3 regions of the Jeotgalibaca sp. A122 genome follow, and region 3 is predicted to be linked to each of the others. Evidence: riboswitches for the same ligand, from Rfam matches in the RefSeq annotation. Region 3 holds a riboswitch; each other region holds the start of a gene.
The links. A riboswitch is a leader RNA that binds a small molecule or an ion and turns the genes downstream of it on or off. The one in region 3 is predicted to bind cobalamin.
Positions count from the first base shown of each region.

Region 1: linked by a shared signal. The riboswitch ahead of ACTU7M_RS08080 (glutaredoxin domain-containing protein) and the one ahead of ACTU7M_RS04650 (DUF4430 domain-containing protein) in region 3 are both predicted to bind cobalamin.
Region 2: linked by a shared signal. The riboswitch ahead of ACTU7M_RS06205 (DUF4430 domain-containing protein) and the one ahead of ACTU7M_RS04650 (DUF4430 domain-containing protein) in region 3 are both predicted to bind cobalamin.

Region 1 covers NZ_JBQPRB010000006.1:87,735-90,827, forward strand. Annotated here, with positions in the region: gene ACTU7M_RS08075 (DUF2254 domain-containing protein) at 1-812, shown strand, start outside; cobalamin riboswitch at 903-1,096, shown strand; gene ACTU7M_RS08080 (glutaredoxin domain-containing protein) at 1,219-1,452, shown strand; gene nrdE (class 1b ribonucleoside-diphosphate reductase subunit alpha) at 1,454-3,093, shown strand, end outside.
Region 2 covers NZ_JBQPRB010000004.1:136,930-140,022, forward strand. Annotated here, with positions in the region: gene ACTU7M_RS06195 (coenzyme F420-0:L-glutamate ligase) at 1-767, shown strand, start outside; gene ACTU7M_RS06200 (ECF transporter S component) at 825-1,340, opposite strand; gene ACTU7M_RS06205 (DUF4430 domain-containing protein) at 1,343-1,726, opposite strand; adenosylcobalamin (AdoCbl) riboswitch at 1,795-1,945, opposite strand; gene ACTU7M_RS06210 (DUF6718 family protein) at 1,996-2,250, opposite strand; gene ACTU7M_RS06215 (thioredoxin family protein) at 2,264-2,599, opposite strand; gene ACTU7M_RS06220 (VanZ family protein) at 2,672-3,093, shown strand, end outside.
Region 3 covers NZ_JBQPRB010000003.1:84,602-87,694, reverse strand. Annotated here, with positions in the region: gene ACTU7M_RS04660 (BMC domain-containing protein) at 1-138, opposite strand, end outside; gene ACTU7M_RS04655 (ECF transporter S component) at 240-794, opposite strand; gene ACTU7M_RS04650 (DUF4430 domain-containing protein) at 773-1,171, opposite strand; adenosylcobalamin (AdoCbl) riboswitch at 1,353-1,507, opposite strand; gene ACTU7M_RS04645 (nuclease-related domain-containing protein) at 1,656-2,510, shown strand; gene ACTU7M_RS04640 (Gfo/Idh/MocA family protein) at 2,675-3,093, opposite strand, start outside.

The DNA of each region.
Region 1 (3,093 bases), on a different contig from region 3:
TGGAACAGCTAGTGGATCGCTTGTATCACGAAGCAGATGAATCGTTTGACAAGGCAGTGGCATTTTTTTCTGAAAAACCAACAGTTCAACATCTACCGGAATTCGACCGTCTTCATGTTTACACGATTCAAGCTACTCAAGATGGTTATGTGGAATACATCAACTTCGATCGGATGGTCACGCTAGCCCAGGAATGGGAAGGTAGCTTGGTTTTATACGTTAGAATAGGTGATTTCGTAGCACGCAATAAACCTTTAGGGATTTTATATACGAATAAGAAAATAGACGCGATTGAGAAAATCGCAGAGCCTTTCAATCGCGCTCTTGTATTTGAAATAGCCCCATCTACGATGTATGATCCTATATTTGCCCGGACTAAGCTGGTGGAAGTTGCACTGCGAGCAGTATCTCCGGGTATAAACGATCCTAACAGCGCCATTCATATACTGCAGTATAAAGCATTATTGGACGGGAAGATGGCTGCATTGCCAGGAAGGTTCGTACTTTTGGGTGAGCACGAAGATAATGAAGACTATACCGGTGTTGTCTTTTATGACTTCAATAATTTTGCCAAGGATCTTTATGAAAGTTATTGGCAATTGATTCATTACATGAAGCAGGATATCTCGGGAGCCAGCGCTTTATTTGATTCGTTATTAACGGTGGCGTATGCGGCTCACCCAGAAAAATTATCGTTTATTAAATCCTATAGCACCCACGTTTACCAATTAACGACCCCGAATTTCCCGGAAGAAATGGATCAGCGTAGACTAACCGAACGCTATGAAGAGATAATGGCAATGAAGGAATAATGCGCACTTTTGTCTAGCCTAGTTGTGGGCTCTATGGTATTATTCAATATGTAGTATGTTAGAACTACAAAACAAATAAATAGCACAAAATATAGTACCGCAATTTTTGGTGGCATCAGCTGATGCCATAATAGGGAATCCAGTTAAAAACTGGAGCTGCCCCCGCAACTGTTAATGTGGACGAAATAGCAAACCACTGTATCTTCTTTTGAATAAGAAATATGGGAAGGGCTAAAGTAGGATGAAACATGAGCCAGGAGACCTGCCAATGATTGTTGTTTCTATTTTTCGGGGATGAAAAAGATGAAACGGTGGGCTCTCTCAATAGGGGTTTCTATCGTTTTTTACCGTTCATTCTAAATGGGCGGTTTTTTTGTACCCAAAAAACAAAAAAGGAGAGAGCGACATGTCAAAAAAAATAACCATATACAGTAAGGTCGGGTGTGGCCAATGTATGTTCACCAAGAAATATTTAGATAAACGCAACGTATCCTATTTCGAAAAAAATATATCTGAAAATCCTGTATGGGTGGAAGAGGTAAAAGCGCTTGGCTTCCAAAGCCTCCCTGTTATTCAAATAGAAGGTGAGCCGCCTTTTAATGGTTTCCAACCGCAACTACTGGATGCCTTGGTAAATTAAGATGGCAAAAATAGCTTATTTCACCGTTACGGGTCAAACTCGGCGATTCGTCGAAAAAATTCCAAATTTCAATGGGCTTGAGATAACCGTAACGAATCCGTTTGTTGAAATGGATGAACCGTTTATTTTAATTGTTCCCACATACGTTTCTGAAGTCACTGAACCAGTAAAAGATTTTTTGGAAACGGGACAAAATAAACGCTTGTGTATAGGTACTTTCGGTGGTGGAAACCGGAATTTCGGATCCTTGTTTTGCTTCACTGTCCATGAGATTGAAGCGGAATACGGCATTCCCGTGTTACATGAATTTGAATTTCAGGGTAACGATTTAGACATTCAGAAATTGGAAAGAGAGTTGGATGAGTTGGGTAAACAAACGAAACGTGTTAGTTATTTTAATTTAAATAATGAAGTAAATATCCCGGTTGATGGGATGATTCCATTACAGAAAGACAAAGAGGCCGCACGCGTTTATTTCCTGGAAGAAATAAATATGAATACGGTATTTTTTCACACTTTAGAAGAAAAGCTCGCCTATTTGGTTCGTGAAGACTATATAGACGAGACAATCCTGAACAAGTATGAAATGTCCTACATAAAAGAGCTTTTTCAAAAACTGTATGCCCATAAATTCCGTTTCAAGAGCTTCATGGGAGCCTATAAGTTCTATACCCAATATGCCCTGAAAACGAATGATGGTACTAAATACTTGGAACGATATGAAGACCGTATTGCATTTAATGCTTTATTCTTGGCCAACGGTGATGAGAGGTTGGCTTGGGGTTTAGCAGAAGAAATGATCACGCAACGTTACCAACCCGCAACACCGACGTTCTTGAATGCGGGGAAAAAACGTCGTGGAGAACTAGTATCATGTTTTTTGGTTGATTTGGATGATTCGATGCTTTCGATTGGTCGCGGCATAAACTCAGCATTGCAGCTATCCAGAAAAGGTGGCGGTGTGGGCGTCAATTTATCAAATTTACGTGAAGCAGGGGCACCGATCAAAAAAATAGAAAATGCCTCCTCTGGTGTTGTCCCAGTGATGAAATTATTGGAAGACAGCTTCAGCTATAGTAATCAGCTCGGGCAAAGGAATGGGGCTGGGGCCGTTTATTTGAATGTTTTCCACCCCGATATCTATGCCTTCTTATCTACCAAAAAAGAAAACGCAGACGAAAAAATTCGGGTAAAAACATTGTCACTAGGCTTAGTGGTTCCTGATAAATATTATGAATTATTAAAAACAAATCGTCCCATGTATTTATTCAGTCCTTATGATGTGGAGAGAGAATATGGTGTGCCGTTTTCTTATATCAACATAACTGAAAAATACGATGAAATGATTGCTAATGATGAAATCCGTAAGTACAAAATTAATGCACGGGATTTGGAACAAGAAATTTCCCGTCTCCAACAGGAATCGGGCTATCCATATATTATCAATATTGATACTGTCAACAAGGCAAATCCCGTTGATGGAAAAATAATAATGAGTAACTTGTGCAGTGAAATTTTCCAACCGCAAGAACCCTCAATCTTAAATGATGACTTATCCTATCAAATCACAGGGACGGATATCAGCTGTAATCTGGGTTCGACAAATATCCCGAATATCCTTGAATCACCGGATTTTGGCAA
Region 2 (3,093 bases), on a different contig from region 3:
AAGCTGAGTTCCGTGAACACTTTGGATATAAAAAACATACCTTTACTGGAATCGACTATATTGATTACTATAAATCAATTGTAGAAGAATATGGTATTGAGTGTGAAGTTATTTTCTCAAATAACGCAAAATCCATTCTAGACTATACAAAGAGCGTTTTGAATTGCGATATTCACTCACGTTTCAGAACAAAAAAACAATTGAAAGATAACGGTGCTGAAAAAGTTTACAGCTTGGATAACATTTTGGCTGAACCTGTTAACGGCAGTGGCTTTAATGAGTCCTATGGTTTGCTTGGCGCTAACAAAGCAACTGAAGGAACAGTTAAATTGTTCCCTCGCAATGCACAACCAATCGTTGATAACATCCAAAGCCGCATTAAAGAAGCAACAGGCAAAACGGTTGAGGTTATGGTATATGGTGACGGCGCGTTCAAAGATCCTGTCGGGAAAATTTGGGAACTTGCTGATCCAGTTGTATCTCCAGCTTACACACCTGGTCTTGACGGAGTTCCTAGCGAAATCAAATTGAAATACTTGGCTGACAACAACTTCGCTGAATTACAAGGTGAAGAATTACGTCTAGCAATTTCTGAGTTCATCAAGAACAAAGAAACTGACTTGGTTGGCGCAATGGAATCTCAAGGAACAACTCCTCGTCAATTGACTGACTTAATTGGCTCCCTGTCCGATTTAACTTCAGGTAGTGGAGATAAAGGAACACCTTTCATCTTCATCCAAGGTTACTTCGATAATTATACTAAATAAGAAAATCCGCATAACCTGTATTGGTTGTGCGGATTTTTTGACATCTTTTGTGGAAAATTATTTTTTAATATACTTTTCAAATAATGGTCGCAAGATAGGTTCCAGGATGATATAAAAACCTGCATTCCCAACTGCATGAGCAAAGTCAAACGGCAAACCCAAAGTATAATAGGCCCAAAAATTAGTCATGCCATAGGTTTTATATGACACCAACGATATCACGAACCCATAGAAAAAACCTGAAAATAAGGCAAACAAAACAAAAAGCCACTTTGTTTTGTTTCCATGAATAGGCCGTAGTACGATTCCTGTAAAAAGGATAATCACTGCATAGCTAAACAGTTGGGCAAACGTCCAAGGACCCATCCCCATTATCATATTTGATAAAAAGAGGGATAGACCAGCCACAATCAACCCGTCCCCCAGGCCTAGATACAAGGTCAGTATTAACAAAATAGCGGTCATGGGTTGAACATTGGGTAAAAATTGAAAGACAACGCGTCCGACATAATTCAATGCAACCAAAATTGCCAGCAATGCAATATGTTTTGCATCATAACGCTTCATTGACATGGTTACTCAAGTCCTGCTAAATCGAAATCCACGACGTCTCCATCTGACAATTCTAATTCATGAGCGCCTACTGGTGCCATTTCCCCATTCAAATCAAATAACCAGTATTTACCTGCTTCTGCATCTTGCTCGTAACCATTGATTGTTGTGATGAAGTTATCTTCATCAACGACTTCGAATTCTTCTTTCATAACATCCAACAAGAATTCTCCAGGCTCTACCTCAGCTGTCACTGAACCTGCTTCAATCAATTCCCCTTCAACAGATACATTAATCGTGACCTCAGACAAATCTGCGCTTTCCACCGTTGAATCGACTGCTTCAGTTTTTGTTCCACAAGCTGTCAAAGTTGCCCCTGCAAAAAGCAATAAAAACCATTTTTTCATTCTTTACACTCCTTTTGTTTTTTACACAGGCAACAAAAAAGCCTATGCGCCCTGCCACATAGACCAAAAAAACAATACCGTTTTACCTCGAAACCGTATGCGTGCGTATAAGCATCCAGGGATAAAGATCTGACTTGAACAGCGATGATGTTCTCACAGTGGCGGGACCGTGTTGGATTTTCACCAACTTCCATATCCGAGGAGTCTTTGTATTGGGTTTTATCTTTCATCATTGTATCCAAGACTTCATTTTTTAGCAAGTCTGCAAATTAGCGAGTCGTCTTTTCCTGAACAGCTTTCTCGAAAGCCTCTTTTGTATTCTCAACTTGTATTGGAGCGTACTCTGGCCATGCATCGTCCAGCTTAGCCCCTTCATCGCAACTTACGATAAGAAATTCAGCGGAACGTTTGAAAACCCCTTCGAGTTGCGGGATATAATTCAGAAAATCCGTGACATCTCTCAACGAAATTGCCGCGCTCCCTTTTTTCTTAAACGTTTTTGCAACTAAATATTTATTTCCCATAACTCCTCCTGAATCAGTAATTTTCTACAAGTCGTGCTATCTGTTCCTCCAGTTCTGCCATTATGACGAAACGGGCTTTGCGAATCATTTCCTTGCCATCTACAAATAGTAACAACGCTGGTACAGTAAACACACTAAACGCCCCTGCTATGGCTGGAATCTTGTCAGCATCCACTTTTATCATTTTAACTTCAGGGAAAGCAGTTAACATTTCCCTAACCTGTGGTAAAACAGCATGGCATACGCCGCAGTCTATCCGAGAAACATAAACAAAAGCAAATTGATGTTCCGCTATAAAGGTATGAACATCCTCTATGCGTTGCGCTTCTACATATGGAATCAATGCCATTCCCTCCTTTAATTTTTCCTTTTTTAATATTATAACATGATATACTAAACCTATAAAAAAAGGAGTTTCTATATGTCACGAAATAATAAATGGTTAAATTGGGGATTTGTCGTAGCCTGGATGGGGCTCATTTTTTCCTTTTCGGCCCAAAAAGGCTCTGATTCCGGTTCTTTGAGTGGTTCAATCGTCAGCACCATTCTTTCGCTCTGGCATTCCCTCTTCCCCTCTATCACCCTAGACCAAGACACAATACATTTCCTCATTCGCAAAGGTGCCCACTTCACCGTTTATCTTATACTGGGGTTACTGGTCGTGAATGCACTCTCTAAAAGTGGCGTAAAAAGTAAAAAACGTTACGCGTTGGCTCTTTCCATTTGTTTCTTGTACGCAATTAGCGACGAAATCCATCAAGCTTTTGTACCAAATCGTGGTCCTAGCTTTTGGGATGTGCTGTTGGATACGAGCGGATCTGCTTTTGGTCTGTTAGGATATGG
Region 3 (3,093 bases):
GATACCAATTGCCTGGTAATACTCATTTTGTAATCCCAATTTGTCAAAGATACGTTTATCAGGATTGGCAATGATATGCGCAATGGTGACTTGTTTTCCCGGAACGGATTCAAATATTTTTCTTTCCTTTGTTTCCATACTTGCCCCTCATTTCAATATGAAAGCGCAACACACACCCTCATATTATTTCTATTTTTTCTAAAAGTCAAGACAAGAAAAAACCGAGGAGCATCCTCGGTTCAATGGATTTTTCGCATTTGGTGGTGTAACAACGGTGCTAGAATCGGTTCCAGGATCAAGTAGAAACCAGCATTTCCCGCCGCATGCATGAGGTCGAACGAAATCCCCATTAAATAGTAGACCCAAAAATTGGTCATGCCATACATATTGTAAGAAAAAATGGAGATGATGAATCCGAACAGCAGGCCGTTCAAAAAAGAATAGGCAGTAAAAATGAAGCGGGTATTTTTCTTCCCCTTCCCATAAAGGGGTTTGAGAAAGATGCCGGCGAAACCCAGCAAAAGGAAATACGTGATGAGTTGTGGAAAAAGCCAAGGACCCATTCCCAAAACCATATTGGACAGAATAAGGGACGCAGCTGCAACAATCAAGCCGTCCGTAATCGTGAGATTCAATGTTATCAACAGGAGGATGGTCGTCATCGGTTGGACATTCGGGATAAATTGAAAGACAATCCTGCCAACATAACAAAGGGCTGTCAGGATAGCCAATAAAGCTAATCGCTTAACCGAAAATTTTTGGCTCTTTTTTCTTACATCGCTTCTAGTTTCCATTCTACAACGTCTCCCTCTTGGAGTTCCGTTTCATTTGCGCCCACTGGTGCCATTTCGCCATTTATATCAAATAACCAATATTTCCCTGCTTCCGTATCTTGTTCCTGTCCGTCAATGGACGTAATGAATCCGTCCGTTTCTTCGATGTCATAATTCTCTTTCATAACATCCAGGAGAATAGCGCCCTCTTCGACTTGTATTTCTTGGCTGCCACCCTCAACTTCTTCACCATCAATGGACATGCGCATCGTGACGGTAATCGTCTCTGCCATAACTGATGAGATGGTTGATTCGGAAATTGATTCTTCGGTCGTTTGTGGTGATTGGCAACCCGCCAAAATAAATCCAGATGCTAATAAAAATAAATATTTTTTCATTTTTCCTCACTCCTAATTTTTGTATTATAAAAAATTAGGAACTGAATAACCGTCATTGGTTACCCACCTTCATCTTTGAAGTCCAGTCCCCATCTACTAATTTTTGATAGAGGTCCTTCATTTTGCTAAAAATGAAGCTGTTTTTTGAGTACAAAAAAAGCCTATGCGCCATTACATAGACTGGGACGATACTGTTTTACCTCGAAACAGCAAACGTTGCATTATTAGCAATCCAAGATAAAGATCTGACTCCATATGTCTCCATATGATTACAGTGGCGGGACCGTATTGGGATTTAACCAAACTTCCGTATCTTGGTTGTCTTTGAATGGTACTTCTATCACCTCTGATTGTAGGTGAAAGTTCCGCAAAATGCAAGCGCTTATATAAGTATGATCAGTTTAAGGCTATAGAGGGTATTTTTTTATTTTAAAAAAAGCTTTTCGAGGTTTTTTGCTTATATATATGTAAAGGGGGAATGGCTATGTTGATGAAAAAACGGGAAATGGCGGTTGAGCTTCGGGTATTGCGTGCGCTACAGGGACGGATGGTGTTTTCGCCGAGGCTGGAGCGACAGCTGCGGAATTCGGAATCGGGCCAGGTTGGTGAGTGCAGCTTTGATGAATTGGGTGCCTGGATTGATGATTGTGCGGTGCGGTTGAATGATTTGGTGTTGGTTGTTGGTGGAAAGTTGTGCCAGATTGATGCTTTATATATTTGTGATGGTGTGGTTTATTTGTTTGAAGTAAAAAATTGGATGGGGGCGTTTGACTTAATGGATGGGGATTTTGTGGGTCTATCAGCCTGTCCGTTGGCGCAGCTAAAGAGATCCCGGATGTTGCTGGAAGAATTGTTGCGGTCGATGCGGGTATCGGTTCGGGTAGAATCACGATTAGTATTTGTGGGAACGGGCGTAAGTTTGTATGGGTTGCGGCGGGATGATCCGGTGTTGTTGCCGCATCAGGTGCAAGGTTATTTAAACGAATTACGGATTCGGTCGGGCGGATTTTTGCAGGATAGTGATGTCCGGTTGGGTCAGCGATTGGCTAATCACCATGTTGTGAATAATCCATATCAGCCGTTGGCTAAGTACTGTGTGGAGGATGTAGCGGGTGGGGTACTTTGTGGGGAGTGTCGGGTTCGGATGGTTGAGTACAGTTTTCTACGATTAACTTGCCCAAGATGCAACATATTTGAACATAAACGAAACAGTTTAGAACGGACAATTCTAGAATTAGATACTTTATTTCCACCAGAAAAACAACGCGTCCATCAAATTTATTTGTGGTGCGACAAAATATTTTCAAAAAGAATGATTCATGATTACTTAAAACAGTAAAATCTGCATACATTCATGAATATTATTCCGAGTATGCAGACTATTTGCGAAAGTCTGCATGCTCGGAAAGCTTCGTATCGGGAGCGCGCAGAGAAGGACCCCTTTCTCTGCACACTTGACCTTATACAGCCAACGAGTATTCAGAGTAGGTGGTCCATAATAATTTAATCGAACGGATAAACCAGTCCCCATTCGGCCCGAACCGTATCCATAATAGTCATGACATTTTTTGTTTTGGCGAGAGTGGGGTTAGCACCCTTTTCCAGCACCATATTGGTGAAATTATTGATTTCATGAGTGAAGGCATGGGCGGTATCGGTTGTCTCAATCACTGTTTTGTTTCCTTGTAGGTCCGTAAAAGTAGCTTGGTTAGCGCGGGTGTAGCCCGGTATTTCCAGGTAACCTTTTTGGAACGCAACGACGCCTACATGTGGGAGGTCGGTACCAAAAGATAAGGTAATGGTTGCCAGTTCTTTTTCTTTATTTTTCAAAAGAATGACGGAGGTTTCATCGACTCCGGTTTCGTGTAGGTTGCCGAAAGTCAGGATTTCGTCAGGTTGGCTGGTCATGAACTCGAGTGCGA